Regions from separate parts of the Streptomyces sclerotialus genome, predicted to be linked through region 2. Evidence: riboswitches for the same ligand, from Rfam matches in the RefSeq annotation. Region 2 holds a riboswitch; each other region holds the start of a gene.
What was found. A riboswitch is a leader RNA that binds a small molecule or an ion and turns the genes downstream of it on or off. The one in region 2 is predicted to bind cyclic di-AMP.
Positions count from the first base shown of each region.

Region 1: linked by a shared signal. The riboswitch ahead of AAC944_RS15665 (transglycosylase family protein) and the one ahead of AAC944_RS27085 (M23 family metallopeptidase) in region 2 are both predicted to bind cyclic di-AMP.
Region 3: linked by a shared signal. The riboswitch ahead of AAC944_RS22135 (C40 family peptidase) and the one ahead of AAC944_RS27085 (M23 family metallopeptidase) in region 2 are both predicted to bind cyclic di-AMP.

Region 1 is NZ_JBFOHP010000002.1:3,542,347-3,552,443, forward strand. Features, by position in the region: gene AAC944_RS15635 (class I SAM-dependent methyltransferase) at 1-906, opposite strand, end outside; gene AAC944_RS15640 (NAD(P)/FAD-dependent oxidoreductase) at 1,185-2,579, opposite strand; gene AAC944_RS15645 (Ppx/GppA phosphatase family protein) at 3,002-3,943, opposite strand; gene AAC944_RS15650 (DUF501 domain-containing protein) at 3,940-4,512, opposite strand; gene AAC944_RS15655 (FtsB family cell division protein) at 4,556-5,026, opposite strand; gene eno (phosphopyruvate hydratase) at 5,173-6,462, opposite strand; gene AAC944_RS15665 (transglycosylase family protein) at 6,756-7,442, opposite strand; cyclic di-AMP (ydaO/yuaA leader) riboswitch at 7,446-7,615, opposite strand; gene AAC944_RS15670 (transglycosylase family protein) at 7,904-8,914, opposite strand; gene AAC944_RS15675 (cytochrome P450 family protein) at 9,116-10,097, opposite strand, start outside.
Region 2 is NZ_JBFOHP010000002.1:6,122,429-6,132,525, forward strand. Features, by position in the region: gene AAC944_RS27075 (M16 family metallopeptidase) at 319-1,701, shown strand; gene AAC944_RS27080 (M16 family metallopeptidase) at 1,722-3,089, shown strand; cyclic di-AMP (ydaO/yuaA leader) riboswitch at 3,432-3,587, shown strand; gene AAC944_RS27085 (M23 family metallopeptidase) at 3,601-4,437, shown strand; gene AAC944_RS27090 (GntR family transcriptional regulator) at 4,675-5,373, shown strand; gene AAC944_RS27095 (HPr family phosphocarrier protein) at 5,657-5,938, opposite strand; gene AAC944_RS27100 (bifunctional acetate--CoA ligase family protein/GNAT family N-acetyltransferase) at 6,186-9,038, shown strand; gene AAC944_RS27105 (DUF5998 family protein) at 9,097-9,687, shown strand; gene AAC944_RS27110 (alkaline phosphatase family protein) at 9,687-10,097, shown strand, end outside.
Region 3 is NZ_JBFOHP010000002.1:4,964,915-4,975,011, forward strand. Features, by position in the region: partial or broken gene AAC944_RS22105 (ATP-binding protein) at 68-310, opposite strand; gene AAC944_RS22110 (helix-turn-helix domain-containing protein) at 401-1,198, shown strand; gene AAC944_RS22115 (DUF397 domain-containing protein) at 1,191-1,379, shown strand; gene AAC944_RS22120 (GNAT family N-acetyltransferase) at 1,380-2,132, opposite strand; gene AAC944_RS22125 (alpha/beta fold hydrolase) at 2,342-3,142, shown strand; gene AAC944_RS22130 (hypothetical protein) at 3,727-4,080, shown strand; gene AAC944_RS22135 (C40 family peptidase) at 4,219-5,400, opposite strand; cyclic di-AMP (ydaO/yuaA leader) riboswitch at 5,409-5,603, opposite strand; gene pcrA (DNA helicase PcrA) at 5,934-8,420, shown strand; gene AAC944_RS22145 (M23 family metallopeptidase) at 8,544-10,097, opposite strand, start outside.

The DNA.
Region 1 (10,097 bases), 2.6 Mb from region 2:
GCCCGGCTCGAGGAGGCCGTACAGGTCGGCGGCGTACTCGGCGTACCGGGCCCGGCCGACGTGCTCGGCCATGCCGATGGAGGAGATCGCGTCGTACGGGCCGTCCTTGACCAGGCGGTAGTCCTGCACCCGGATCTCGATGCGGTCCGTGAGCCCGGCCTCGGCGACGCGCTTGCGGGCGTACGCGGCCTGTTCCTCGGAGAGGGTGACGCCGACCGCGCTCACGCCGTAGTGCTGGGCAGCGTGCAGCACCATCGAGCCCCAGCCGCAGCCCACGTCCAGCAGCCGCTCGCCCTCCTTGAGGTCCAGCTTGCGGCAGATGAGGTCGAGCTTGTCGCGCTGCGCCTCCTCCAGGGTCGCGTCCGGCTTCTCCCAGTAGGCGCAGGAGTAGACCATGGAGGGGCCGAGGACCAGCTCGTAGAAGTCGTTGCCGACGTCGTAGTGGTGGCTGATGGCCTGCTTGTCACGGCGCAGGGTGTGCAGCGGGCCGTGGGTTTTGGGGGCCTCTTCGGCGGGCGGCCGGGGCGGCAGCGGGGCACCGGCGAGCGAGAGCAGTTCACGGGCCGCGCTGCGGATCTCGGGGCGGGCGAGGGCGCGCAGGACGGCGGCGCGCTGCGGCTTGCCCTGCTCCTCGGGGCCGCGCTCCCAGATCATCTCGGCGAGGCCGTCCAGCGCGGTGTAGAGGTCGCCGTCGACATCGAGGTCACCGGCCACCCAGGCGCGGGCCAGGCCCAGTTCGCCGGGCTTGAAGAGCAGGTGGCGCAGGGCGCGTCGGTTGCGGAAGACGAGGACCGGGGCTCCCGGGGGACCGGACTCGCTGCGGTCCCAGGCCCGGATGCGTACCGGGAGCGGGGCGCCCAGTACCTCCTCAGCGAGCTTGGTGAGCCGTCCAGCGGCGTCGGCCATGTCGCACACCTCCGTATCGACGAGTCGGGGCGAGATAGTTTCACCCACCACGTAAACGCCTGATGGGGCCCGGGTAGTCCCGTTCGTTCGTAAGGGAACAGCAAAGCCCGGTACCGGCGCCATTGTGAATACGCCGAAGGAGCGGCGCCCGGGGAACGCTGTACGCACCGGCGTGCGCACCGGTATGCGGACACGCCGAAGGGCGCCTGCCCCACGGATGGCAGGCGCCCTTCGGCGTGTGCTGCTGCGTTCCCGACCCGGCGTCAGGAGGAACGCGGTCAGCCGGCCTTGGCGGCCGTCTTGTCGTCCTTCTTGTCCTCGGCGGCAGCCGGCTTCGGGGCCGGCTTGGCGGCCTCGTAGAACTCCTCGCGGGGGTTCTCCATCGCGCCGAGCGAGGTGATGTCGCGCTTCTGGAACACGTTGATCGTCCACTCGGCGATCACCCGGACCTTGCGGTTCCAGGTCGGCATCGCCAGACCGTGGTAGCCGCGGTGCATGTACCAGGCGAGACGGCCCTTGAGCTTGATCTTCATCTTGCCCATGACGATCATCGCGACGCCCTTGTGCAGGCCGAGACCGGCCACCGCACCCTTGTTGGCGTGCTTGTACTCCTTCTGCGGGAAGCCCCGCATACCGGAGACCACGTTGTCGCCGAGCACCTTGGCCTGGCGCATCGCGTGCTGGGCGTTCGGCGGGCACCAGGCGTTCTCGTTGCCGTTGGCGCGGCCGACCAGGTCCGGGACCTGGGCGTTGTCGCCCGCGGCCCAGATGTAGTCGGTGCCCTGCACCTGGAGGGTGGCGGCCGTGTCGACGTGACCGCGCGGGCCGAGCGGGAGCCCGAAGCGCGCGAGCGCCGGGTTCGGCTTGACGCCGGCCGTCCAGACGATCGTGTTGGCGTCGACCTCGAGGCCGTTGCTGAGCACCACGTGACCGTCGACGCAGGACGGCATGGTGGTCTTCAGGTAGACCTCGACCCCGCGGGACTCCAGGTGCTCCTTGCCGTACTTGCCGAGCTCGGGACCGACCTCCGGCAGCACCTTGTCCGCGGCGTCGACGAGCACGAAGCGCATGTCCTCGCGCTTCACGTTCTTGTAGAACTTGGCCGCGTCGCGCGCCAGGTCCTCGACCTCGCCGATGGTCTCGGCGCCCGCGAAGCCACCGCCGACGAAGACGAAGGTGAGCGCCTTGCGGCGGATCTCCTCGTCGGTCGTCGACTCGGCCTTGTCGAGCTGCTCGAGCACGTGGTTGCGCAGGCCGATGGCCTCCTCGACGCCCTTCATGCCGATGCCCTGCTCGGCCAGGCCGGGGGTCGGGAAGGTGCGGGAGACCGCGCCCATGGCGATGACCAGGTAGTCGAAGGGCAGCTCGTACGCCTCGCCCACGAGCGGGGCGACCGTGGCGACCTTGCGGTCCTGGTCGATGGTGGTGACGCGGCCGGTGAGAATCTCGGCGCCCGGCACAGCGCGTCGCAGCGGGACGACGACGTTGCGCGGCGAGATGCTGCCGGCGGCGGTCTCGGGGAGGAAGGGCTGGTACGTCATGTACGAGCGCGGGTCGACGACCGTGACGGTCGCCTCGCCGTACCGCATCTTCTTGAGGATGCGGCGTGCCGCGTACAGGCCTACGTACCCACCGCCTACTACGAGGATCCTGGGACGCTCCGTGGTGCTCATGTCATCGAGTATCCACCCCCACTTGGGGGGTGGCTCGTGAGGGCCTTCACAAGCACCGGACAGGGGTCTGCTACACTCCGCGCCTTCGTGATCGACGCCATAGCTCCGCGGGGGAACCACGGTGCCCGGCCGAGCGTTGCACACCCCTCCTCATCAGGGCTGGAGCCCCTTCGTGAGGCTGGACCACGCACCGCATAAGCGAGTCTTTAAGCCCGCCGAAACCGCACATTCCCCGGTGCGCGGCCACATGTGAGCCCCGAAGGGGCGAGTGGCGGGCGACTTGTTGCCCCATCGGGCGCTTTTTTCATGTGAAGAGTTTCACGAACTTTTTCGCCGACACGACGCGAAGGGGCCCCGGAACGCGTCCTCCGCACGCTCCGAGGCCCGTTTCAAGCCCCCTCAGAACCCGCTCAGCGGGCCTCTCAGGCGATGCTCCAGGCGATCCCGTCCAGGATGTCGTGCTCCGAGACGACGACCTCCTGAGCGCCCGTACGCTCCATGATCGAAAGCAGTACGAGGGCACCCGCGGCGATCACGTCCACCCGGCCCGGATGCATGACCGGAATCGCCGCACGCTCGTCGTGCGTGGAGCCGAGCAGCTGCTCGGTGATCTCCCGGACCTTCCCCAGCGGGATCCGCGAGTGATGGATGGCGGCCGAGTCGTACGCGTCCAGGCGCAGCGCGATCCCGGCGATCGTCGTCACCGTCCCCGCGAGTCCGACCAGCGTGTGCGCCTCGGCCAGCGGCACGGCCTCGGCGGCCTGGTCCAGCGCCGCCGCGACGTCCGCCCTTATGGCGGCGATCTGCCCCTCCCCGGGCGGGTCGACGACCTCGCCGTCGTGGACGAGGTGCCGCTCGGTCATCCGGACACAGCCGATGTCGACGGAGCGCGCCGCGCGGACGGAGTCCGACCCGAGCACGAACTCCGTGGAGCCGCCGCCGATGTCGACGACCAGGTACGGCTTCTCCAAGTCGGCGCGGCCCGTCAGCTCCTTCGTCGCGCCCGTGAAGGAGAACTCCGCCTCCTGGTCACCGGTGATCACCTCGGGCTCGACGCCCAGGATGTCCGCCACGCCGCGGACGAAGTCGTCCCGGTTCTCCGCGTCACGGGAGGCCGAGGTCGCCACGAAGCGCACCCGCTCCGCGCCCAGCTCCTCGATCACCGCGGCGTACTCCCGGCAGGCCGCGAAGGTCCGCTCCAGCGCCTCCGGCGCCAGCCGGCCGGTACGGTCCACGCCCTGGCCGAGCCGGACGATCTGCATCCGGCGGTCCAGGTCCTTCAGTTCGCCGGTCTCCGGGTCGAGGTCCGCGACGAGCAGACGGATGGAGTTCGTACCGCAGTCGATGGCGGCGACGCGCTTCACTCGGAGGCTCCCTTGTCCGTGGTGTCCGTGGTGTCCGTGGTCGTGCCGGTGTCCTGGCAGGGGCGCACGCACGGCCCCTTCTTCCACCACTCGGGCAGCATGGCGATGGCCTCGTCGCCCAGCGGGTTCACGCCGGGCCCTGCCGCCAGCGAGTGACCGACCAGCACGTGCAGGCACTTCACGCGGTCCGGCATGCCGCCCGCGCTCGGGAAGCCCGTCAGCTCCTCGATGGCGTCCCGGCGGCGGATGTAGTCCTCGTGCGCCGCGCGGTAGGCGGCGGCCAGCTCGGGGTCGGTGGCCAGCCGCTCGGTCATCTCCTTCATCACGCCGTTCGCCTCGAGCGTGCCGATCGCGGAGGCCGCGCGCGGGCAGGTGAGGTAGTACAGCGTGGGGAAGGGCGTGCCGTCCTCCAGGCGCGGGGCCGTCTCGACGACGTCCGGGTTGCCGCAGGGGCAGCGGTGCGCGATGGCGCGCAGGCCGCGCGGCGGGCGGCCCAGCTGCTCCCGGAACGCCGCGACGTCCGCGTCGGTGGGCTCGGTGGGCTCGGTCTGGGGAGGCGGCGTGTCCATGCAGGCTTCTCTTGTCGTCAGGGTTGTACGGTCGGCCGCCCCATCATCCCCCGGCGGCACGCCCTCGCGCGTCGGCGGAGTCCAGGCCGGACCAGATGGCTTCGTACCACGGGCGCTGCACCGCGCCCGTGGCGGCGCGCGGCCGGCCGGCGCCGGTGCCGTCCACGACGGTGTAGCCGGTCTCGCCGGGCAGGACGTAGTGCAGGTGGCGGCGGGCCTGCTGGCGTACGTACGCCGGGTCCTGCCAGCGCGCCTTCTCCTGGCGGAGCCGCTGCACCGCCTCCCGGGCCGTCTCGGCCTCGCGGCGCTGCTCGGCGATGTCCGAGCGCTGGGAGACGTAGGCCCTTATCGGGTACGCGAGGGCCACGACCAGCGAGCACAGTACGAGCGCGAGCAGCGCGGCGCGGCCGGTGAGCCGGCTGCGCCGCGGGGAGCGGGCACGGTAGACCCGGGCGGCGGCTTGCTCGCCGAGCGCCTTGAGCCGGGTCGCGGTCGAGAACCGTTCACCGGACAATGTGACCTCCCCTGCCTCGCCTCGTACATACGTCCCCGGCAACGGTACGGGACCGCTGCCGGGGACGTACGGAAGCCGAGGCCTTCAGGCCGCCGGGACCTTCGGGCCGCTCAGCCCTCAGGCGCGGGGCTCAGCCCTTGCTGTGCTTACTGGTCAGCAGAGCGGAACCGCGGGAACGCGCTGCGGCCCGCGTAGACCGCCGCGTCGTCGAGGATCTCCTCGATGCGCAGCAGCTGGTTGTACTTGGCGACGCGCTCGGAGCGGGCCGGGGCGCCGGTCTTGATCTGGCCGCAGTTGGTGGCGACGGCCAGGTCGGCGATGGTGACGTCCTCGGTCTCGCCGGAGCGGTGCGACATCATGCACTTGAAGCCGTTGCGCTGGGCCAGCTCGACGGCGTCCAGGGTCTCGGTCAGCGAACCGATCTGGTTGACCTTGACCAGCAGGGCGTTGGCGGAGCCCTCCTCGATGCCGCGGGCCAGGCGCTCGGGGTTGGTCACGAACAGGTCGTCGCCGACCAGCTGGACCTTGGAGCCGATCTTCTCGGTGATGGTCTTCCAGCCGTCCCAGTCGTCCTCGAACAGCGGGTCCTCGATGGAGACCAGCGGGTACGAGGCGACGAGCTCCTCGTAGTACTCGGTCATCTCGGCGGCCGAGCGGGACTTGCCCTCGAACTCGTACGCGCCGTCCTTGTAGAACTCGGAGGCGGCGACGTCGAGCGCCAGCGCGATGTCCTGGCCGGGGGTGTAACCGGCCTCCTTGATGGCCTCCAGGATGAGGTCGAGAGCCTCACGGTTGGAGCCGAGGTTCGGGGCGAAGCCGCCCTCGTCGCCCAGGCCGGTGGCCAGGCCCTTGCTCTTCAGGACCTTCTTGAGGGTGTGGTAGACCTCGGCACCCCAGCGCAGCGCCTCGGAGAAGGACTCCGCGCCGATCGGGGCGATCATGAACTCCTGGATGTCCACGTTGGAGTCGGCGTGCGACCCACCGTTGAGGATGTTCATCATCGGAACGGGCAGCACGTGCGCGTTCGGGCCGCCGAGGTAGCGGAACAGCGGCAGGTCGCTGGCCTCGGACGCGGCGTGCGCGACGGCCAGGGAGACGCCCAGGATCGCGTTGGCGCCCAGGGAGCCCTTGTTGTCGGTGGCGTCCAGGTCGAACATCGCCTGGTCGATGAGGCGCTGCTCGGTGGCGTCGTAGCCGACCAGCTCGGGGCCGATCTGCTCGATGACGGCCAGCACGGCCTTCTCGACGCCCTTGCCGAGGTAACGGTTCGGGTCGCCGTCACGCAGCTCGATGGCCTCGAAGGCGCCGGTGGAGGCGCCCGACGGCACGGCCGCGCGGCCGGTGCTGCCGTCGTCGAGGCCGACCTCGACCTCGACCGTGGGGTTGCCTCGCGAGTCGAGGATCTCGCGAGCTACGACGACGTCGATCGACGGCACGTTGTCTCCTTCGTGGGTTTCTGGAGTTCTGCAGCACGAGCCTAACGGCCTTCGCGCCGTCCGCCTGCCCCTAGCCCCGTGCGTGAGACGAAAAAGGCCCCAAAGGCCCGCAATCCGGGAGGTAAGAACCACTTTTTGTCGCGGACGTATCCGGCAAAACCGGCACTACGCATCTGAGCGGCCTGCCGCCCGGATGGCCCCGCTCACGCAAACGTGAAGCCCCGCCGTGACGCGCTCGGGGGCGTTCGCGTCGCGGCGGGGCGGTCTCACGGGCGGCCGGCAGGCCGACGGGATCAGACCTCGAGCTTCTGGCCCGGGAAGATCAGGTCGGGGTTGCCGCCGACGGTCGACTTGTTGTTCTCGTAGACGGTCTTCCAGTTCTCGCCGTGCGCCTTGGCGATCTTGCCGAGGGTGTCGCCGGACTTCACGGTGTAGTTGCCGTGACCGGCGGCCGGCTTCGGCGCGGCCTGGGGCTGCGTCGTCTGCGGCTTCGGGGCGGCCTGCTGCTTCGGCGCCTCCTGCTGCGGGGCGGCCTGCTGCTTGGGGGCCTCCTGCTGCGGAGCCTGCTGCTGGGCCTGGCCGGAGCCACCGGTGTTCACCTGCGCGGCCGGGCCACCGGCGGTCAGGCCGCCGGCACCGGCGCAGCCCCAGGCACCCGGGCCCTGCATGGCGAGCAGCTTCTCGGCGGTGGCGATCTGCTGGTCCTTGGTGGCCAGGTCGGCACGCGGCGCGTACTTGGTACCGCCGGCGGCGGCCCAGGAGGAGTTCGAGAACTGCAGGCCACCGTAGTAGCCGTTACCGGTGTTGATCGACCAGTTGCCGCCGGACTCGCACTGGGCGACCTTGTCCCAGGTGGCGACCGAGGCCGCGTTGGCGGAACCGGCGGTCATCAGCGGGACGGCCACGGCCGCGCCGGCGACACCGGCGAGCGTGACGGCACGGACGGCCTTCGAGGGGCGGCGGTGCTTGCCCTTGAGCATGTTGTTCTTCCTCACCGACGCCTGCGAGGTGAGCTGTCGGGTTCGGGCTGTGAGTGGCCCGGCCGGATGCGCTGTCCGCACACCCGGCTTCACCCCAAGCCGGCCGCTGCGTTTCCGCGGCGGTACGGCACTTACCTTGGGTCCCCCGCTCCTGCCTACGGCGCTTGCGCGACGGTTGTCCGACCGATCACCGGCAGGATTCGGCGAATGATCGGCGGGCTCACTTGGTGCGAGCGGTGAAGAACGTAAACACACACCCCTCAGCGGTTCAAACCACCCATTCGTAGGACAGTTGACCGGTTTCGAGCCTCGAAACCGCCCGTTTGCGCAGGTCGAACACGGTATGGAAACAACGGACACGGCGGCCGGAAACACCCCGGGACGAGACCCATGTCTCACTTTCCCCAATTGGGCACAACCGGCCCGCACTTAGCCCTTGCGGGGCCCTTGCGGGCCGCCCGTCACTGCTTCAGGTCGAGTCGCTGACCAGGGTGGATGAGGTCCGGGTCGGCCCCTATGACGCCCTCGTTGGCGTCGTACAGACCCGTCCACCCCTCGGTCAGCCCCTGCGCGTCGGCGATCGCGGACAGGCTGTCGCCCGGCCGCACCGTGTACATGCCGTCATCTGCCGGGGTACCGCGGTGCGCCTCACCGCCGCGCGACGCGTGCCGCCCGGCCGGACGCCCGTCCTCTCCCTCGCCGCCCTTGCCGTCGTCCGCGTCACCGCGGTGGCGGCCGGTACCGGGGGCCGAGGCGTCGCCGGAGGGCCGGTCGGCGGGGTCGCCCGCGCGCGGCCCGGCGGTGTCCTCGCCGGAGCCCTCGGCATCCCCGCCGCCCTGGTCCGCGCCGCCGCCGGACGGCGTGGCGGTGGCGTCGCCGGACGGCGAGTTGGTGGCGCCGCCGGAAGGCTCGGACGTGGCATCCCCGGAGGGCTGAGATGTGGCGCTGTCGGACGGCTGTCCCGCGTTGTCACCGCCGTCGTCGCCCGTGCCGGTGGACGGGCTGCCGGACGGGCTGCCGGAGGCGTCGTCGCCCGGCTCCGAGGGCTGCGGCACCGGCGTCTCCGAACCGCCCGGGTCCACGTCGGGTATCAGGCCGTCCACGTCGAGGCCGGCGTTGACGGCGCAGCTGGGCCAGGCGTCCGGGCCGCGGTCGTTCAGGATCGCCTCGGCGACCGCGATCTGCTGGGAGCGGCTGGCGAGGTCCGGACGCTCGGCGTAGGACTCGCCGCCGTAGTCCTTCCACATCTCCAGGGTCAGCTGCAGCCCGCCGTAGAAGCCGTTGCCGGAGTTGGCGCTCCACATGCCGCCGCTCTCGCACATCGCGACGCGGTCCCACGTGGCGGTGTCGGCGGCCTGCGCGCCACCCGCCGCCAGCAGCGGCAGGGCCAGCCCTGCGCCCGTGACGGAGGCCGCCACCAGGAGGGCGGGGGCCTGGCGGGGGCGGCGGTGTCTACCGTTGCCGGAGCGCATGCGGGTGCCTTTCGAGCGGCGGCTTGAGTTGTCGCAGGCAAAGTAGCGGGGGCCTGGTCCGGTCTCAAGCCGGTGTAGCGGAGATCACGTGTAGATCACGCCGCTGACGCCGGGTCAGTTCTGCCCGGCGCCGACCCCCTTGCCGCACCCCGTTACCTGCGGAAATGCCCGTTCTGACGGGGCGTCCGAAGCCCCTCCGGACTACTCGCCACCTGGCGCGTCCCGCTCCTCGTCCGGCGCGCCTTCCGGCGTGAAACGCACCGGCAGCGCCCGCAGTCCGCGCATGATGAGACCGCCGCGCCAGCGCAGCTCGTCCGGATCGGCGGCCAGTTCGAGATCGGGCAGCCGGGTCAGCAGGGTCGCCAGCGCCGTACGGCCTTCGAGGCGGGCGAGCGGCGCGCCCAGGCAGTAGTGGATGCCGTGCCCGTATCCGAGGTGCTGGTTGTCACGGCGCCCGAGGTCCAGGGTGTCCGGTGACGCGAACCGCGCCGGGTCCCGGTCGGCGGCCGCCAGCACCACCAGTACGGGCTCGCCGGCGGCGATCACCTGCCCGCCGATGGCCAGCTCCTCCGTCGCGAACCGCCAGGTCGCCAGCTCCACCGGCCCGTCGTAACGCAGCAGTTCCTCGATCCCGGTCGCGAGCAGTTCCTCGTCGCCCGCGGCCAGCGCCGCCTGCAGCCGCGCCCGCTGTTCCGGGTTGCGCAGCAGCGCGTACGTACCGTTCCCGATCAGGTTGACGGTCGTCTCGAACCCGGCGAACAGCAGGATGAACGCCATCGCCGCCGCTTCGTTCTCGGTGAGGTGCTCGCCGTGGTCCGAGGCCCGGATGAGGGCCGAGATCAGGTCCTCGTCCCCGGTCTCCTCCGCCGCCAGCGACTCCCGCTTGCGGTGGATCAAGTCGGCCAGATACGCACGCATCTTCTTCACGGACCGGGCGACCCCGCCACGCGGTCCCCCGCCGTGCCGGATCATCATCCCGGCCCAGTCCCGGAAGTCGTCCTGGTCCTCGCGCGGCACGCCCAGCAGGTCGCAGATGGCGTAGATGGGGAGCGGGAACGCGAACTCATGGATGAGGTCGGCCTCGCCGCGCGCCGCGAAGCCGTCGATCAGCTGGTCGGTCAGCTCCTGTACGCGCGGCGCGAAGCGCGCCACCGTACGCGGCGTGAACGCCTTGGAGACGAGG
Region 2 (10,097 bases):
CTCGAACTCTGCTTCGCTTACGGCTACGGCGTCTGCTGGCCGGCGGGCCGGGGCGGGTGCTCCCGTCCTGCCGGGCAGGCTCAGCGGCCGGTGCTGGATGCTCAACGGCTGAGCCTGTTGCGGACCATTGTGGCCCGCGGGTCTGACAACGCCGACCGCGACCCGTCCGTACGCCCGTCCGAGCCGGATGTGCGGCGGGCCTCGTTCCGGGGAATCTCCTTGCGGCGGGGTGCCGGGCGGGAACTTCGCCAGATGTCGGCGCGCTTGCATACAGTGACAGAACTTCCTCGCAAGCGGATCGAAGGGACGTACATGCCCATGGGTCACACGGCCACAGAACAAGCCGGGTCCGGCGGCCTGACAGCGACCGAGCACCGGCTGGCCAACGGCCTGCGCGTGGTGCTCTCCGAGGACCACCTGACCCCCGTCGCGGCGGTCTGCCTGTGGTACGACGTCGGCTCCCGCCACGAGGTGAAGGGCCGTACGGGCCTGGCGCACCTCTTCGAGCACCTGATGTTCCAGGGATCGGCGCAGGTCAAGGGCAACGGTCACTTCGAGCTGGTGCAGGGCGCCGGCGGCTCGCTCAACGGCACCACGAGCTTCGAGCGCACGAACTACTTCGAGACCATGCCGGCCCACCAGCTGGAGCTCGCCCTGTGGCTGGAGGCGGACCGGATGGGCTCGCTGCTGACCGCGCTGGACGAGGAGTCGCTGGAGAACCAGCGCGACGTGGTGAAGAACGAGCGCCGCCAGCGGTACGACAACGTGCCTTACGGGACGGCGTTCGAGAAGCTGACGGCGATGGCCTACCCGGAGGGCCACCCGTACCACCACACGCCCATCGGGTCCATGGCCGACCTGGACGCCGCCTCCCTGGAGGACGCGCGGAACTTCTTCCGTACGTACTACGCGCCCAACAACGCCGTGCTGTCCATCGTGGGCGACATCGACCCCGAGCAGACGCTCGCCTGGGTGGAGAAGTACTTCGGCACCATCCCCGGCCACGAGGGCAAGCAGCCGCCGCGGGACGGCTCGCTGCCCGAGATCATGGGCAAGGAGCTGCGCGAGGTCGTGCACGAGGAGGTGCCCTCGCGGGCCCTCATGGCGGCGTACCGGCTGCCGCACGACAACACCCGTGAGGCTGATGCCGCGGACGTCGCGTTGACGATCCTGGGCGGCGGCGAGTCCTCCCGGCTCTACAACCGCCTCGTGCGCCGCGACCGCAGCGCCGTCGCGGCGGGCTTCGGACTGCTGCGCCTGGCGGGCGCGCCCTCGCTGGGCTGGCTGGACGTGAAGACGTCGGCCGGCGTGGAGGTCCCCGCCATCGAGCGGGCGGTGGACGAGGAGCTGAAGCGCTTCGCCGAGGAGGGGCCGACCGCCGAGGAGATGGAGCGCGCGCAGGCCCAGTTGGAGCGCGAGTGGCTGGACCGCCTGGAGACGGTCGCCGGGCGCGCGGACGAACTGTGCCGGTACGCGGTGCTGTTCGGCGACCCGCAGCTCGCGCTGAGCGCCGTACAGCGCGTCCTGGAGATCACTCCCGAGGAGGTGCAGGCGGTCGCCCAGGCCCGGCTGCGCCCGGACAACCGTGCGGTGCTGGTCTACGAGCCGACCGGGCCCGCCGAGGCCGCCGCCGTGGAGGCCACCGAGGCCGACGCGGCCGCCGCCCAGCACGAGACCGAGACCGAGGAGGCGGCCCAGTGACCGACGCCGTGACCCCCACCATGACCTTCCACCCGCAGCCGCAGGCCGGACAGCCGAAGCCGTGGGCGTTCCCGGCACCGGTGCGCGGCACGCTCGGCAACGGCCTGACGGTGCTGCGCGCCGACCGGCCGGGCCAGCAGGTCGTCGCCGTCGAGATCAACCTCGTCGCGCCGCTGGAGGCCGAGCCCGAGGGCCTGGACGGCGTCGCCACCATCATGGCGCGCGCGTTCTCCGAGGGCACCGACAAGCACGACGCCGAGGAGTTCGCCGCCGAGCTGGAGCGGTGCGGCGCCACCCTGGACGCGCACGCCGACCACCCCGGTGTCCGCGTCTCCCTCGAAGTGCCGGCCTCCCGTCTCACCAAGGCGCTCGGGCTGCTCGCCGACGCCCTGCGTGCCCCGGCCTTCCCGGACAGCGAGATCGAGCGCCTGGTGCGCAACCGCCTGGACGAGATCCCGCACGAGCTCGCCAATCCCGGCCGGCGGGCCGCGATGGCGCTGTCCAAGGAGCTGTTCCCGGCCGCCTCCCGGATGTCCCGGCCGCGCCAGGGCACCGAGGAGACGGTGGCGCGTATCGACGCCGCCGCGGTGCGTGCCTTCTACGAGGCGCACGTACGCCCCGCCACGGCCACCGCCGTGGTCGTCGGGGACTTCACCGGGGTGGACCTGGACGCGGCGCTGGCGGAGACCCTCGGGGCGTGGACGGGCTCCACCGCCGAGCCGGTCGCGGCCTCGCCCATCGTCGCCGACGACACCGGCCGTGTCGTCATCGTGGACCGGCCCGGCGCCGTCCAGACGCAGCTGCTCATCGGCCGGATCGGTGCCGACCGGCACGACCGCGTGTGGCCGGCGCAGGTGCTCGGCACCTACTGCCTGGGCGGCACGCTCACGTCCCGGCTGGACCGTGTGCTGCGCGAGGAGAAGGGCTACACCTACGGCGTGCGGGCGTTCGGTCAGGTGCTGCGCTCCTCCGCTGACGGCACGGGCGCCGCGATGCTGGCCATCAGCGGCTCGGTGGACACCGAGTCCACGGAGCCGGCGCTGGCCGACCTCTGGAAGGTGCTGCGGACGCTGGCCGCCGAGGGGCTGACCGACGCCGAGCGCGACGTGGCGGTGCAGAACCTGGTCGGTGTGGCGCCGCTGAAGTACGAGACGGCCGCGGCCGTCGCAGGGACGCTCGCCGACCAGGTCGAGCAGCACCTCCCCGACGACTTCCAGGCGGAGCTGTACCGGCGCATGGCCGAGACCGGCACGGTCGAGGCGACCGCCGCCGTGGTCAACGCCTTCCCGGTGGACCGGCTCGTCACGGTCCTCGTCGGTGACGCGGCGCAGATCGCGGAGCCGGTACGGAAGCTGGGCATCGGCGAGGTGTCGGTCGTCAAGGGCTGATCAGGAGGGACCGGCGGCGGAAGCGGACCGCTGCCGGCCGTTGCGGTAGCGGGTGTGAACGTCGCCTGCCCGGCAGGGTGCGAGCACGGACCGGAGCACGTCGTACCGGTGCCGTCGACGGTGGCGTGAAGCCTGTCAACGCCGCCCGTATACCAGGACATAACGGGTCCCGGGTCGCCAATGCGGCCCGGGATCTTCGCTTTTGTCCGGAATGCAGTAGGTGGTTGCCTGTGCCCCGTGTGGCGTCCGGCACAAACTCCCGATTCTGTTTGCTGATCGCGAGATGTCCCGTTTAGCGTCGGTCCGGCTGTTCGACAGAAGTGCGCCGCACCCGCGGCCGCCGGGCAGTCATCGCCGAGTCCCCGTACGGCGCGAGCCAGGGGAGCCGGGGACCCACATGTCCCTTGGGGTGAATCGGCGCCCTCTCCGGAGGGGGCCGTAGGAGACCTTCCTGCTCCGAACCCGTCAGCTAACCCGGTAGGCGAGAAGGAAGGAAAGGAGTGCGCCGGTCATGGCGTTCACCCGTGCCACCGGCAAGCATCGCCGCCCCGGCCGTGCTGCCCGGACCACCCGCAACATCGCCGGCATAGCCGCGGCGACCGGCGTCGCCGTCTCCATCGCCTCCCCGGCGCTGGCCGCGGGCGAGGAGCCGGCCGCCACCGTCACCGACGCCGGTCTGACCCGCGCCATCGCCGACACCGGTGACCGGGTCGCCGACAACATCGTCGCGCAGGCCGACGCGCAGGAGGAGGCCGCCGAGGTCGCCGCCGCCCGCGCCCAGGTCGAGGACGCCGCCGTCAAGAGCGCCGAGGCCGCCAAGAAGAAGGCCCAGGAGGAGCGGCGCAAGGCCGCCGCCGAGGCCGCCGAGAAGAAGGCCGCGGCCAAGAAGGCCGGCGAGACCCGCGCCTCGCGCTCGGACGCCCGTACCACCCTCAGCGCCTCCGGTTACGTCTCGCCGATCGCCGGCAGCTACGTCTCCACGCCGTACAAGGCCTCCAGCGGCCTGTGGTCCTCCGGCAGCCACACCGGCATCGACTTCCACGCCGCCTCCGGCACCGCCGTCCACGCCGTCGGCGCGGGCACCGTCGTCGAGGCCGGCTGGGGCGGCGCGTACGGCAACAACGTCGTCCTCAAGATGGACGACGGCACGTACACCCAGTACGGCCACCTGTCGTCCATCAGCGTCTCGGTCGGCCAGAAGGTCTCCGCGAACCAGCAGATCGCGCTGTCCGGCAACACCGGCAACACCACCGGCCCGCACCTGCACTTCGAGGCGCGCACCGGCCCGGACTACGGCTCGGACATCGACCCGATCGCGTACCTGCGCTCGCACGGCGTCAACGTCTGAGGCGGCCCGCATCGTACGGCGCACCCCGCGTGCCCCTCGGAACCCCGGCCCACCGGCCGGGGTTCCGGCGTTTCCGGACGCGCTCGCGTCCCCGCTTCCCCGCGAATACCCGTTCACCGGCCAAAAATTATCCATGAATTCGTCACGGCCGTCGGAAATGGCCGTCCGGTGTCATAGAGTCGCGGAAAAGGCGTCGCCCGGCGGCGTTTCCAGAGGATTGCGGCGGAGGCACGGACGATGCGAGGGAACATTTCGGCGCATGCGGTCTGCACGGCGATTCGCGACGACATCGTCTCCGGTGTGTTCCCGCCCGGTTCCCGGCTGATCGAGGAGCTGCTCGCCTCCCGGTACGGCGTCTCCCGCGTCCCCGTGAGAGAGGCGCTGCGCACCCTGGAGTCCGAGGGGTTCGTCACCACCCGGCGGCACGCCGGCGCGTGCGTGGCCGAGCCGACCGAGCAGGAGGCCGCCGACCTCCTGGACATCCGGCTCCTCCTGGAGCCCCTGGGCGCCGCCCGTGCCGCGACCCGCCGCTCCACCGCGCACCTGAAGGTGCTGCGCGGTCTGGTGCGCATCGGGCGCGCGAGGGCCCCCCACGGCAACCCTGCCGACCTGCGGCAGCTGGACGGCTGGTTCCATGAGACGCTCGCCCAGGCGACGGGCAGCGCCAGCATGACGGCGCTGCTCACCCAGGTGCGCCGCAAGATCGACTGGGTGTACGCGGTCGACCTGGGCCGGACGCCGCCCGGTGACGTGGGCCGGTACTGGCAGGAGCACGGCGCGATCGTGGACGCGGTGGCGCGCGGCGACGCCGAACGCGCCCGTGCGCTGACCACCGCACATGTGGAGCGCGCACTGCCCGCCTACCGGCTGCGCCATCCCGCGCCGGGGGTGAGGGAAGCGAAACAGCCCGTAAACATGGCGCGCGTCCAGAATTAACACCGCTGCCGTATACAACTCCTGGGGAATTCAGCCCCCCTGGTTCGGCGTGCCCGAATATTCTCGCGCGGCTTCGAAAAGGGAAATTCGGGTGTGCCGCGTAAGCCGTCTGCAGGCGGGGCGGGTGAAGAATTCCTCGGCGACTGCAGCGGCGGGACGGCGGGTGACGGGTCCGGCCCGCCACCGTGCGAAACGGCCCCGCCCGTGACTCCTGCGGGAGTCACCGTGGCGGGGCCGTGAAGGCGGTGCCGGGCGGCGTGCGGCCGCCGGCCTGCCCGAAGGGTCAGACCGTCTCCGGGAGCTCCTCGAGGCCCTCGGAGACGAGCTTCGCCAGGCGGTCCAGCGCGGCGTCGGCGCCCTCGGCGTCCGAAGCCAGCACGATCTCCTCGCCACCCTGGGCGCCCAGGCCCAGGACCGCGAGCATGGAAGCGGCGTTGACGGGGTTGCCGTCGCCCTTGGCGATCGTGACCGGCACGCCGGAAGCGGTGGCCGCACGGACGAAGATCGAGGCGGGGCGGGCGTGCAGACCCTCGGCCCATCCGACATTGACGCGGCGCTCAGCCATTGTGTTGCCCTTCGGGTCGGAAAAGTTGTCTAGACCAGTGTCTCACGCGGGCACCGGTGGTCCGGTGTGCCCAGCCCGCACGAGCGCTCGGATCCTAGAAGCCCAAGCCTGCGTCACGCCCAGGCTGTACGCATGCTGAGACCCGCTCGTACGCACCGTCCCGCCGCGGGGTACGTACGGTCGTGTCCGAGGCGCCCTCCGGCACTTCGGCCGCCCCCTGATACGCAGCCGGTCGTACGCTGTCCGCATGGAGACGCCGTCGGATGCCGCCGCCTACCCCGCCCACTGGGAAGCCGACGTGGTGCTGCGTGACGGCGGCACCGCCCGGATCCGCCCCATCACCCCGGACGACGCGGAACGCCTGGTCTCCTTCTACGAGCAGGTCTCCGACGAGTCGAAGTACTACCGCTTCTTCGCGCCCTACCCCCGGCTCTCCGACCGCGACGTGCACCGCTTCACCCACCACGACTACGTCGACCGGGTAGGGCTCGCCGCCTTCGTGGGCGGCGAGATGATCGCCACCGTCCGGTACGACCGCATCAGCGCCGACGGCCGGCCCGCCACCGGGCCTGACGCCGACCAGGCCGAGGTCGCCTTCCTCGTCCAGGACGACCAGCAGGGCCGCGGCGTCGCCTCCGCGCTCATGGAGCACATCGCCGCGGTCGCCCGCGAGCGCGGCATCCGCCGCTTCGTCGCCGAGATCCTGCCCGCCAACACCAAGATGATCAAGGTGTTCACGGACGCCGGCTACACCCAGAAGCGCACCTTCGAGGACGGCGTCGTCCGCCTCGAATTCGGCCTGGAACCCACCGAGCAGTCCGTCGCCGTCATGCGCGGCCGCGAGCACCGCGCCGAGGCCCGCTCCGTACAGCGGCTGCTCGCCCCGGGGTCGGTCGCCGTCATCGGTACGGGGCGCGCCCCCGGAGGCGTCGGTCGCTCCGCCCTGCGCAACATCCTGGACGCCGGCTTCACCGGCCACACGTACGCCGTCAACCGCGCCTTCCCCGAAGGCGGCAGCACGCTGGACCCGGAGGGCGTACCCGCCTACCGCTCGCTCCGGGACATCCCCGGCCCCGTCGACCTGGCCGTCGTCGCCGTACCCGCCGAGCATGTCCCCGACGTCGTCCGCGACTGCGGCGAACACGGCGTCCAGGGGCTGGTCATCCTCACCTCCGGGTACGCGGAGGCCGGCCCCGAAGGGCGCGAGAAGCAGCGCGCACTGCTGCGCCAGGCCCGCTCGTACGGCATGCGGCTGGTCGGCCCGAACGCCTTCGGACTGATCAACACCGCCCCCGGCGTCCGCCTCAACGCCTCCCTGTCGCCCCGGCTGCCCGGCGCGGGCCGCGTCGGCCTCTTCACCCAGTCCGGCGCGATCGGCATCGGACTGCTCAGCGCCCTCCACGAGCGCGGCTCCGGGGACGGCGCCATCGCCGGGGTCTCCACCTTCGTGTCGGCCGGCAACCGCGCCGACGTCTCCGGCAACGACCTGCTCCAGTACTGGTACGAGGACCCCGCCACCGACGTCGCCCTGCTGTACCTGGAGTCGATCGGCAACCCCCGCAAGTTCACCCGGCTCGCCCGCCGCACCGCCGCCGCCAAGCCCGTCGTGGTCGTCAAGGGCGCCCGGCACAGCGGCACCGTCCCGCTCGGCCACACCGTCCCCGCCACCCGCATCCCCGACGCCACGGTCTCCGCCCTCATGCGGCAGGCCGGCGTCATCCGGGTCGGCACCGTCACCGAGCTGATCGACGCGGGACTGCTGCTCGCCTCCCAGCCGCTGCCCGCCGGCCCCCGGGTCGCGATCCTCGGCAACTCCGAAGCGCTCGCCCTCCTCGCGTACGACGCGTGCCTCACCGAGGGGCTGCGCCCGCAGCGCCCTCATGTACTGCCCTTCGCCGCCACGACGGCCGAGTTCCGTGCCGCACTGGCCGACGCCCTCGCCGGTGACCGCATCGACGCGGTCCTCCTCACCGCGATCCCGTGGGTCGCCGAGGGCAGCAGCGCGGACCCCGAGGAGATCGCGGCCCTCGCCACGGCCCTGCGCGAGGCCGCGGCCGAAGGCCCCGCCAAGCCGGTCACCGTCGTCCACCTGGCGATGGACGAACTGGCGGGGGCGCTCTCGGACACGGCGGAATCTCCGCAGACGCCGGGAAGCACGGGCGAGCAGGAAGCCGCCGAGGACACCTCCGGGACGCCGCGGGAGCGCCCCTCCGGGCTGCCCCGCATCCCCGCCTACCCCGCAGCCGAGCGGGCCGTACGGTCCCTCGCCGAGGCCGTCCGGTACGCGACCTGGCGCCGCGAGTCCGCGGCGCCCGGCAAGGTCCCCGAGTACGACGACATCCAGGAGGCCGCGGCAGGCGCCGACATCGAGCGGCTCCTCGACGAGCTCACCGCCGACGCCGAACCCCACCGCTCCGTGGCGCTGCCCGCCGACGAGGCCGCGGCCCTGCTCGGCCGCTACGGCATCCGCGTACGCGCCGCCCTCCCCGCTCCCGACGCGGACGCCGCCGTGCGCGCCGCCGAGGCCCTGGGCTACCCGGTCGCCCTGAAGACCACGGCGCCGCACCTGCGGCACCGCGCCGACCTCGGGGGCGTGCGCCTCGACCTCCCGGGGGAACGCGCCCTGCGCCGCGCCTATCAGGAGCTGACCGACTTCCTCGGGAAGCCCGAAGAGCTGCGCCCCGTGGTGCAGGCCATGGTCCCGCGCGGCGTCGACACCCTCATCCGGGCCTCCATCGACCCCGCGGCCGGTGCCGTCCTCTCCTTCGGGCTGGCCGGCGCCCCCTCCCAGCTCCTCGGCGACACCGCACACCGCCTCATCCCCGCCACCGACCGCGACGTCGCCGAACAGATCCGCTCCATCCGGAGCGCACCGCTGCTCTTCGGGTGGCGCGGCTCGCAGCCCGTGGACAGCGCGGCCCTGGAGGAACTGCTGCTGCGCGTCTCCCGGCTCGTCGACGACCACCCCGAGGTCGTCGGCATCGACCTGGAACCGGTCGTCGTCGCCCCCCAGGGGCTCTCCGTCCTCAGCGCCTCCGTACGCCTGGCACGCCCCCCGGCCACCACCGACCTCGGCCCCCGCCGCCTCCCCGTGTACTGACCCCCGGCCCGCCCGCCTGCGGCCCGTACCGGGCCCGGCGCCCCGTAGGATGGATCCCATGGCTAAGACCGGTACGACGACCCAGGGGCTGCGCGCGGCGATCGAGCGCAGCGGCTATTACCCGGCACTCGTGGCCGAGGCGGTGCAGGCCGCGATCGGCGGCGAGCCCGTGGTGTCGTACGTGGTCCACCAGGAGACGACCTTCGACGCCAACGAAGTACGCCGCCACGTCACGGTCCTGGTCCTCACGGACACCCGCTTCATCGTCAGCCACACCGACGAGCAGGCCGCCGACGCCACGTCGCCGACGCCGTACGCCACCACCTCCACGGAGTCGGTGAAGCTCGGCCGCATCTCCTCCGTGGTGCTCAGCCGCGTCGTCGCCAACCCGGAGGCGTACACCCCGGGCCAGCTGCCCCGCGAGGTCGTGCTGACCATCGGCTGGGGCGCCGTCTCCCGGCTCGACCTGGAGCCCGCCAGCTGCGGCGACCCGAACTGCGAGGCCGACCACGGCTACACCGGCTCCTCCACCGCCGACGACCTCTCGCTGCGCGTCAGCGAGGCTGGCGACGGCCCGGACACCGTCCGGCAGACGCTCGCCTTCGCCCAGGCGCTCTCCGAAGCCACCGCAGCCTCCGGCGCCCGCTGATGGCGGGTTACGCCGTGGACCCGGCGTCCGCCTGGCCCGAACCGCTGGACCTCGCCACCGCGCCGGTGCCCCGCTACGGCACCGGCTCGCTCGCCGACCTGCTGCCCGCCGTCACCGCCGGCCAGGGCCTGGCCCACGCGCAGCCGACGAGCCTGGAGCTGGCGCCCGCCGACCGCGCCTGCGTCTTCCTGATCGACGGGCTGGGCTGGGAGGTGCTGCGCGCGCATCCGGACGAGGCGCCGTTCCTCACCTCGCTGCTCGGTACCTCCATGAACGGCACCGGGCGCCCGATGACGGCCGGTTTCCCGTCCACCACGGCCACCTCGCTCGCCTCGGTCGGCACGGGCCTGCCGCCGGGCGCGCACGGCCTCGCCGGGTACACCGTCCAGGACCCGGCCACCGGGGCGCTG
Region 3 (10,097 bases), 1.2 Mb from region 2:
CCCGCCCCGACTTGTCGCCGGGCCCGGCGTCCCGCGGCTCCGGCGGCACGCTGCTCGCGTCCGCGACCTCCAGGCGTAGCCGGCCACCGCGCACGACGGCGCGTGCGCGCAGCTCCCGGCCCGGTGACACGTGCGCGTGCCGGCACGCGTTGGTCGCCAGCTCGCTGAGCAACAGCACGGCGGTGTCCGCGACTTCGTCGGGAATCTTCCACGCCCGCGCCTGTGCGGCGAGCAGTGTACGCGCCCTCCCGACGCTCCGTGCGCTTCGCGGCAAACGCCACTCGATGTCCTGAGGTGTTCCGTCAGTCATGCGCAGAGCGTGACCGCTCGGGCTTACGTTATGGAGCCACGACTCGTGTACACGATGACGTTGTACACGGCGCGACCCCGGAGGTGGGCTGTGTCGGACGCCTGGCGCTACTGCGGTAACCAGATCAAGCTGTGGCGGACCCAGGCGGGTGTCTCCCGGGAGGACTTGGGCCGGGAGGCCAACTACGAGTACGAGACCGTCAAGTCGATGGAGCTCGGCCGCCGCCGCCCGTCCCTCCGCCTCCTCCAGGTCGCCGACGACATGTGCAGCGCACGCGGCCTGCTCCTGGCAGCGCATAGCTACCTGAAACCGGCGCCGTACCCGACGCGCTCGCAGGAGTACATGGCCCTGGAAGCCGAAGCCATCGCCGTGCACTGGTACGAGCCGCTGCTCATCCCCGGCCTGCTCCAGACCGAGGACTACGCCCGGGTCCTGATGAGCGAGACCTATCCCCCCTCGGACGACGAGACGGTCGAGGAACGGGTGAGTGCCCGGCTGCGCCGCCAGGAGGCGCTGTGGCCCCGGCCGCGTGCGGTGTTCGACTTCGTCATCTACGAGGCAGCGCTGCGGACCGGCGTCGGCGGCGGCAAGGTCATGCACCGGCAGCTCTGCCGGCTGCTGGAGATCGGTGAGTTGCGGAACATCTCGATCCAGGTGCTCCCCATGGGCCGCTGCAGCGGAGTGGCCCTCATTGGCCCCATGGTGCTCCTGGAGACGACCGACCACGACCGGTACGTCTACGTCGAAGGCCAGCGGACGAGCGCGCTCTACGCTGACGCCGAGAAGGTCAGTGAGTTGACGCAGCGGCATGGCATGATCCGCCAACATGCCCTCTGCGTCGAGGAGTCGGCTGAGTTCGTGAGGAAGGTGGCGGCGGAATATGAGTGACGAGCTCGTGTGGCGCAAGTCGAGCTACAGCGACGACGAGGGCGGTGCCTGCGTCGAGGTCGCTGCCCACGCGGCACGCGTATACGTGAGGGATTCCAAAGCGGGGCCCGAAGGCCCCCTTTTGGCGATAGCCCCCGCGGCCTGGGCGGCATTTGTCGCGTACGCCGCCGGAGGCGAATAGTCACCGCGTACCCCGTCTGCGGAGCACCGCCGTGGTGACCGGAGAGTGGAGCTCCCAGCCCATGGCCCGGTACAGGGACAGACCGTCGTCCCGGGCCACCAGGACGCCCTGCGTCGCCCCCCGTTGGGCGGCGCGGGCAGCCAGGGCCGTCATCACGACCCGGCCCAGGCCCTGGCGGCGGTGTGCCGGGTCCGTGCGGACCTGGTCGAAGACGGCCGTCGCGCCGGCCAGCGCGACGCGGCCGCCCGCCGCCACCTCCCCCGTGGCGGCGAACGCACGCGCGTCGACGAGGCCGCCCTGGGCGACCGTCTCGACGACGTACCCGCCCGGCAGCACGGCCGGGTCCGGCGGCGGTGCGGGCGCGGCGCCCGGTACCAGGCCGTCCCCGAGCCCGTCGGGCACCCCCGCCGTTCCCGAGCCGTCGCGCACCGCGCGGACCAGAGGGGCGGTCATCAGATATTCCGGCGTCCGGAACTCCCAGGAGGCCGGCAGCGCGGGCTCGACGGCCGAGCGAGGCGCGCAGACCTTCAGCCACAGGCCCGGCGTGATGAGCGCGACGGACAGGCGGCGCAGCACCGCGGGGTCCGCCGAGGGCAGGACGTACCGCGCGACCTGGTCGGTGCGGCCGACGGCTATCCGGAAGCCGCCCGGTACCTCGACCGCGCCGTCCGTGCCGCGCGAACGCACCCAGCCGTCCACCCAGGCGCGCACGACCTCGGGCCGTGCCACGGGCACGCGGTGGTGCTCGGTCATTGTGTCCACGGACCCGATCGTATTGCGAGAGCTTCGCAATAGTGACGGTCGAATTCGGCCCCCTTGCATAACGCTGCCGGGGCCACCCGAATCCTTGGAAAAAGAAGGCTGCTTGAGAGAGGTCAAGGGCCGTGCGGGTACATATCGGTGATGGTGTTCGGCTCTACTTCGATGTGGAGGGGGCCCAACTGGTGACGGACGGTCCGGACATGGCCGAACGGCCGACGATCGTCCTGCTCCACGGGGGACCGGGCGCTGATCACACCCTGTTCAAGCCGGAGCTTTCCGCCGCGGCCGGTTTCGCTCAGGTCATCTATCTGGATCAGCGGGGCAGCGGCCGTTCGGTGCGGTGCGAGCCGCGGCAGTGGACGTGGGAGCGGTGGGCGGACGACGCGATCGACTTCTGTGACGCGCTGGAGATCGAGCGGCCCGTGCTGGTCGGTTCGGCCAGCGGGGGGTGGGTCGCGCTGCTGGCGGCCATCCGGCACCCGGACCGGTTCGCGGGGCTGGTGCTGGACAGCGTGATGCCCGGCGACACGTACGAACGGCTGGAGATGTTCGAACGGCTGGGAGGGCCTGAGGCGCGGGACGTGGCGCTGCGGTACTGGGCGGGTGACGTGGGCGACGAGACGACCGACGCGTGGGAGCGGATCTGTCTGCCGCTGTACTCGCGGCAGCCGGGCGGGGACGCGGCCGGCCGGGACCGGCTGCGCCGGGTGCGCTGGAACGATGACGTGCTGGACCACTTCAGGACCGTGCTGGCGCGGGATTTCGACCCGTGGCGCGGGCTGGACCGGCTGGCGTGCCGGACGATGATCCTGGCGGGCGAGCAGGACCCGGTGGCGACCGCCTCGGCGGCCCGCCGCTTCGCGCACCGGCTGAGCCACACGGACGTACGGCTGCACGTGCTGGCCGACGCGGGGCACGGCGTCTTCCGTGAGGCGCCGAAACAGTCGATGGACCTGCTGCGGGACTTCGTGGTGAGCGGCCATGTGCCGCGACTGCATTGACCGGTGCGCCGGTGCGGTTTCTCTGTGGCTGAATATGGCCGGAAGGCCCGGTGTTACCGGCTGGCCGGGTGGCGCGGAGGACCAAATGCGACCGGGCGGTCGAATTCCGCGGCGGAATTGATCGACCGCTGGACCAGATCGGAAAACGGGCGGCGCGGGTGGCTGAAACGGTGCCATGTGACGTCAGTTGTCTCAGTAATTCCGTAGGCCCACTCGCGTCAGCAAAGCGTCATGACGCCCCTGAGGCCCCGCTGCTTCCCCTGGTACGGCGGCGGTCCGTGTTCAAGGGGGAGCGGACCACCGCCGTACCTTCGGCGGGGGCGGCCGGCGGCCGCCGGGGCGGATCCGACGGTGGTGGGGAGCCGGCCGCCTGAACGAGGACGCTAAACCTCCCGGCGGCGGCCGGGCGGTCGTTGCCGCCGATTGCCCGTTCCCTCACTGGGCCGTGCCCGCTTCCGCCGCCGGGTGAACGCTGCTGACCGGCGACGTGCGACAGTGCGACCGGAAGGCGAGCGACCGTTCGAGCCGTGGCGGGGCGGACCTGCCCGCCGGGCGGCGCGGCGGCGCAGTTACGATCGACCACTATGGACGTAGTGATCAATGTGTTCGTCATCCTGCACATCATCGGCATCGCCTCGCTGCTCGGCGGCTTCCTCACGCAGATGAAGGCGATGGGCGCGGGCACCGCCCGCTTCGTGCCCGCGATGCTGCACGGCGCGATCACGATGCTGGTGACCGGCGTCGTCCTGGTGGGCCTGAACCAGATGCAGGACTACGCGGTCGACAACATCAAGATCGGCGTCAAGCTCGCCGTCCTGATCGTGATCCTCGGCCTGGTCTACGTGAAGCGGGACGAGGAGAAGGTCGAGAAGCCGCTCTTCGGGCTCGTCGGCCTGCTCACGGTCGTCAACATCTGCATCGCCGTGCTCTGGACCTGACACCCGGCCCGTTCCGGCACACCCGGCCCGGTCCCGGTACACCCGGCCCGGTCCGGCGCGACGGACACACGACACGCGAAGTGCGCGGCTGCCCGAGGGCGGCCGCGCACTTCGTCGTTCCGGGGGCTGGCCAGGGGCTCAGGCCGGTCGTACGTTCCCGTAGATCGGCATGTAGTAGATCGACTCCACGCGGACGTTCGTGCCCGGCTTCGGGGCGTGGATCATCTTGCCGTCGCCTATGTACATCCCGACGTGGCTGATGTCGTCGTAGAAGAAGACCAGGTCACCCGGTTGCAGATCCTTCGTCGCGACCCGCGTGCCGGTCTTCACCTGGTCCCAGGTCGTCCGCGGCAGCGAAACGCCCGCCGCCTTCCACGCGGCCTGGGTGAGCCCCGAGCAGTCGTACGACGTGGGGCCGGTCGCGCCCCAGACGTACGGCTTGCCCAGCTGCGCGCGGGCGAAGGCGATGGCCTTCTCCGCCTTGGTGGCGTACGCACCGTCGGACGTCCCGGAGCCGGTACCGGACCCGCTGCCCGTCCCGGACCCGGACCCGCCGTCCGTACCGCCCGTGCCGCCGCCCGTACCGCCGTCCTGCTGCTCCTGCCGCTCGCGCTCGGCCTGCTCCCGCGCCAGCTCCTCGGCCTTGCGCTGCGCCTCGGCCTCCTTCTTGCGCTCCAGCTCCGCGAGCCGCGCCTTCTCCTGCGCGGTCAGCCGGGACAGCAGCTCCCGGGCCTCGGTCAGCTTGCCCTGGACGTCCTGCTTGGCCGTCTTCAGCGTCTCCTGGGACTTCTGCAGCTCCTCCAGGCCCTTGACCGCCTGCGTCCGCTTACGTGCGGCCTGCGCCTGCTGGTCCTGGTAGTCGGCGACGGCCTCCTGCTGGCGGCCGGTGAGCCGTTCCATCAGGTGGTTGCGGTCCACGAACTGCTGCGGGTCCTGCGCCAGCATCAGCTGCGCGGTCGGGCTCAGCCCGCCGGAGCGGTACTGCGCGGAGGCGAAGGTGCCCAGCTCACGCCGGGCCTCGTTCATCTTCTCGGTCCGCCGGGCCGCGGCCTCCCGCAGCCCGTCCACCTTCTCGCGCTGGGTGCCGGCGCGCTCCTTGGCGGCGTTGTACTTCTGGGTGGCGACCTCGGCCTGCCGGTACAGGCCGTCGACCTTCTTCTTGACCTCCTCGATGGAGGGCTCGGGCTTCCTGGGGGCCGCGTCCGCGGTCTGGGTGAGCAGCGTGACCGAGGCCAGCGCTGCGGTGGTGAGCCCGGCCGCCGTGCGGCGGTGCGCGGGCACGGTGAGCATGCGGGTGCGCGGCTTGCGATGAGACGCCAAGGCCGGCGACTCCTTCCGTGGACCGCCTACCGGGTTAGCTGTCGGGTTCGGGCGATGCCGCATTGCTGCGGCGTACTACGGAAGGTGCCCTACGGCCGTGCGGATCGCTCCGCAGCGGCCGATTCACCCCGGTCGTACGTGGGCCCTCCTGGGCCGAAGGCGGCGACAGGAGGGAGGGTCCCCGGCTCCGGCTGTCGTGCGTACGGACAGGCCGGACTCGGCGGGGCGGCCCGTGCCGGTGCTGTCACCGGCGGTGGGGCGGGCTGCCCGGTCGGCACGGTAACCAACTCGTGTGACTCCTGTGAAGGCTGATGTTCGATTTGCCCGCAATCTTTTCGTGACCTGATCGTGTCCGTGCCGATGTGCGCCCGGCTGTGACCACGGACTGTCCGGTGGTGTTGTCCGTCCGTGACCGGATGCCGCGTGCCGTATGCTCCGCGGCCGCCCGTCCGCCCCGCCCCAGGTGTGTCCTTGCCCCCGAATTCCGCGGGCGGGGCCGGGCTGTCGGTGGGGCGGCCTAGACTCGGTGGGCGATGAGCAGCCTCTTTGACGACAGCTTCCTGGCGGACCTCGAGCCCAAGGACGAGGAGCCGCCGCCTCCCGAGGACGAGGACCGTCCGGCAGCGGAGGAGGTGCCGCACGACCTCTTCGGCGGCCGCTACGACGCACCCGCGCCGAGGGACGCGTACTACCGCGACGGCGCCGCCCGCCCGGCGGTCGACCCGGCCGCGCTGCTGGAGGGGCTGAACGACCAGCAGAAGGCCGCCGTCGTGCACAGCGGCGGCGCGCTGCTCATCGTCGCGGGCGCCGGCTCCGGCAAGACCCGCGTCCTCACGCACCGCATCGCGCATCTGCTCGGCGCACGCGGCGTCCACCCCGGCCAGATCCTCGCGATCACGTTCACGAACAAGGCCGCGGGCGAGATGAAGGAGCGCGTGGAGGAGCTGGTCGGCCCGCGCGCCAACGCCATGTGGGTCTCCACCTTCCACAGCGCCTGCGTGCGCATCCTGCGCCGCGAGTCCAAGAAGCTGGGCTTCACGTCGTCGTTCTCGATCTACGACGCCGCCGACTCCAAGCGGCTGATGGCCCTGGTCTGCCGCGATCTGGACCTGGACCCCAAGCGCTTCCCGCCCAAGTCCTTCAGTGCGAAGATCTCCAACCTCAAGAACGAGCTCATCGACCACGAGGACTTCGCCGCGACGGCCGCGGACGGCTTCGAGAAGACCCTGGCCGAGGCGTACACGATGTACCAGGCACGGCTGCGCGAGGCCAACGCCCTGGACTTCGACGACATCATCATGACGACGGTGAACCTCCTCCAGGCGTTCCCGGACGTCGCGGACCACTACCGCCGCCGCTTCCGGCACGTCCTGGTCGACGAGTACCAGGACACCAACCACGCCCAGTACACCCTCGTGCGCGAGCTGGTGGGCCCCGGGACGCCCGAGGTGCCCGCCGCCGAGCTGTGCGTCGTCGGCGACGCCGACCAGTCGATCTACGCCTTCCGCGGCGCCACGATCCGGAACATCCTCCAGTTCGAGGAGGACTACCCGGACGCGACCACGATCCTGCTGGAGCAGAACTACCGCTCCTCGCAGACGATCCTCTCGGCCGCCAACGCCGTCATCGAGCGCAACGAGAACCGCCGCCCGAAGAACCTCTGGACGGACGCCGGCACCGGCCCGAAGATCACCGGCTATGTCGCCGACACCGAGCACGACGAGGCGCAGTTCGTCGCCGACGAGATCGACCGGCTGACGGACGCGGGCGAGACCAGGGCCGGCGACGTCGCGATCTTCTACCGCACCAACGCCCAGTCCCGTGTCTTCGAAGAGGTCTTCATCCGGGTCGGGCTGCCCTACAAGGTCGTCGGCGGCGTGCGGTTCTACGAGCGCAAGGAGGTCCGGGATGTCCTCGCGTACCTGCGCGTGCTGGCCAACCCCGAGGACGCCGTCCCGCTGCGCCGCATCCTGAACGTGCCCAAGCGCGGCATCGGCGACCGCGCCGAGGCCATGATCGAGGCGCTCGCGCTGCGCGAGAAGATCACCTTCCCGCAGGCGCTGCGCCGCGTCGACGAGGCGTACGGCATGGCCGCCCGCTCCGCGAACGCCGTCAAGCGCTTCAACACGCTCATGGAGGAGCTGCGGACCATCGCGGAGTCCGGCGCCGGGCCCGCGACCGTCCTGGAAGCGGTCCTGGAGCGTACGGGCTATCTGGCCGAGCTCCAGGCGTCCACGGACCCGCAGGACGAGACCCGGATCGAGAACCTCCAGGAGCTCGCGGCGGTCGCCCTCGAATTCGAGCAGGACCGCGCCGAGACGGAGACATCAGGGGCCGCCGCCCCGGGACCCGGCACGCTCTCCGACTTCCTGGAGCAGGTCGCCCTGGTCGCCGACTCCGACCAGATCCCCGACGAGGACGAGGAGGGCACGGGCGTCATCACGCTCATGACCCTGCACACCGCCAAGGGCCTGGAGTTCCCGACCGTCTTCCTGACCGGCATGGAGGACGGCGTCTTCCCGCACATGCGCGCGCTCGGCCAGACCAAGGAGCTGGAGGAGGAGCGGCGGCTGGCGTACGTCGGCATCACCCGCGCCCAGGAGCGGCTCTACCTCACCCGCTCCACGATGCGCAGCGCCTGGGGCCAGCCCCAGTACAACCCGCAGTCCCGCTTCCTGGAGGAGATCCCGGACGAGTACGTCGAATGGAAGCGGACCGGGCCGGCGACGCCGTCCGCCTCCATGGGCGGGCTCTCCTCGGGCCTGTCCGGCGGCGGCTTCGGTTCCTCGGTCACCTCCTCGCGGAGCAAGGCCGGGCCGAGCGGCTTCGCGACCCGGCGGGCGAAGGACCGGCAGGTGGTCGCGCTGGCCATCGGTGACCGCGTCTCGCACGACAGCTTCGGGCTCGGCACGGTCGTCGGGGTCAAGGGCAGCGGCGACAACGCCGAGGCGACGATCGACTTCGGCGGCGAGAAGCCGAAGCGGCTGCTGCTGCGGTACGCGCCGGTGGAGAAGCTGTAGCAGTCCGCGCCGTACGCACAGGTGGCCCGGCCCCCTCGGGGGACCGGGCCACCGGCGTACGTGGTTCCGGTCGGCTCAGTGGGGACGAGGCCCCCGGGGACGAGGCCCCTGGAGACGAGACCCTCAGTTCGGGTCGAGGCCCTTGGAGCGCAGCCAGGGCAGCGGGTCTATCGCGTCACCGCCGCCCGGATGCACCTCGAAGTGCAGGTGCGGCCCGGTGGAGTTGCCGGAGTTGCCCGAGTACGCGATGACGTCGCCGGCCTTGACCGTGCCCGAGCGGATCTTGGCGCTGCTCAGGTGGCAGTACCAGGTCTCGGTGCCGTCCGGCGCGGTGATCTCCACCATGTTGCCGTAGGCGGGGTTCCACTTGGTGACGACCGTGCCGTCGGTCGCGGCCATCACGGGCGTGCCGTAGCTGACCGGGAAGTCGATCCCGGAGTGCAGCGACATCCAGTTGACGCCGGCCTGCCCGTACAGCGCGCTCAGCCCGTGCTGTTTGACCGGCAATGCGAACTTCGGACGCAGCGCCTCCTTGCGCGCGGCCTCCTCGGCCTTGCGCTTCTTCTCGGCGGCCGCCCGGGCCTGCAGGTCGAGACGTTCCTGCGTACGGCTGGCACGGTCGGCGAAGTCGTTCGCGTCCGCGCTGAGGTTGGAGAGCTGGGAGTCCAGCTTGTTGTTCGCGGCGGACGGCTTCACGGCCGAGGCGTCCGACGCGGCCTGCACGGCGGTGTCCTCGTCCTTGTCCGTCGCTCCGGAGACGGAGGCGGCCGCCACGGCGCACACGCCCATGGCCGCCACGGACGGCACGGCGACGGTCAGCAGCGCGGACTTCTTCGGCGTACGCCGCCGGCCCCGGCCGCCGCCGCTCCCGTGCGCCTCACGCCGGGCGGCCCGGCGGCCACCGGGAGCGGCCCCGGCGCCTTCGGGAGCGCCCTCGGGGGAGACGGCGGGGGCGGGGATGATCGTGGTGACGGCGGAGTGGAGATCGTCGTCGGGGGCCTCGTCGTAGGCCGTGCCGTCGGGGGCGGCTTCGCCGACGGCGGCTGCCGCGTCGTCGCCCGCGACATCGAACTGACCGATGTCGAACTGCGCGGTGTCGAACTGTCCGGTGTCGAAGGGGCCGGTCCCGAACTGCGTCGCGTCGAACTGGGCCGTCTCGAACGGGTCCGCCTCGAACTGGCCTGGCTCGTACTGGGCCGTCTCGAACTGCGCGCCCTGATAGGCCGAGTCGTACCCCTCGGCGCCGGACCAGGCCTCACTGTCCCACTGCCCGGTGGCGGCACCGGCGTCCTGCGCGGCGTACCCGTCGTACGAACCGGCGGCATCGTACGTACCAGCGATGCCGTACGCGCCAGTGGTGTCGTACGCACCGGTGTCGGCGTCGTACGACGCGCTCGGATCGTACGCACCGCTCATGTCGAAGCTGCCGGTACCGGTACCGGTACCGGTGCCGGTGCCGGTGTCACTGCCGGTGTTGTCGTACGACCCGTACGCATACGGGTCGTACGCGCCCGTCCCGTACCCGGTGGCGTACGTACCGGTGTCGTATGTCGCGTTGGCGTCGTACGCACCGCTCACGTCGTAGCTGCCGGTGTCGTACGCTCCGCCGTCGTGCGTCGGCCCACCGTCGTAGGTCACCGTGCCGTAGGCCCCGGAGTCGTAGGCGGCCGCTTCGTA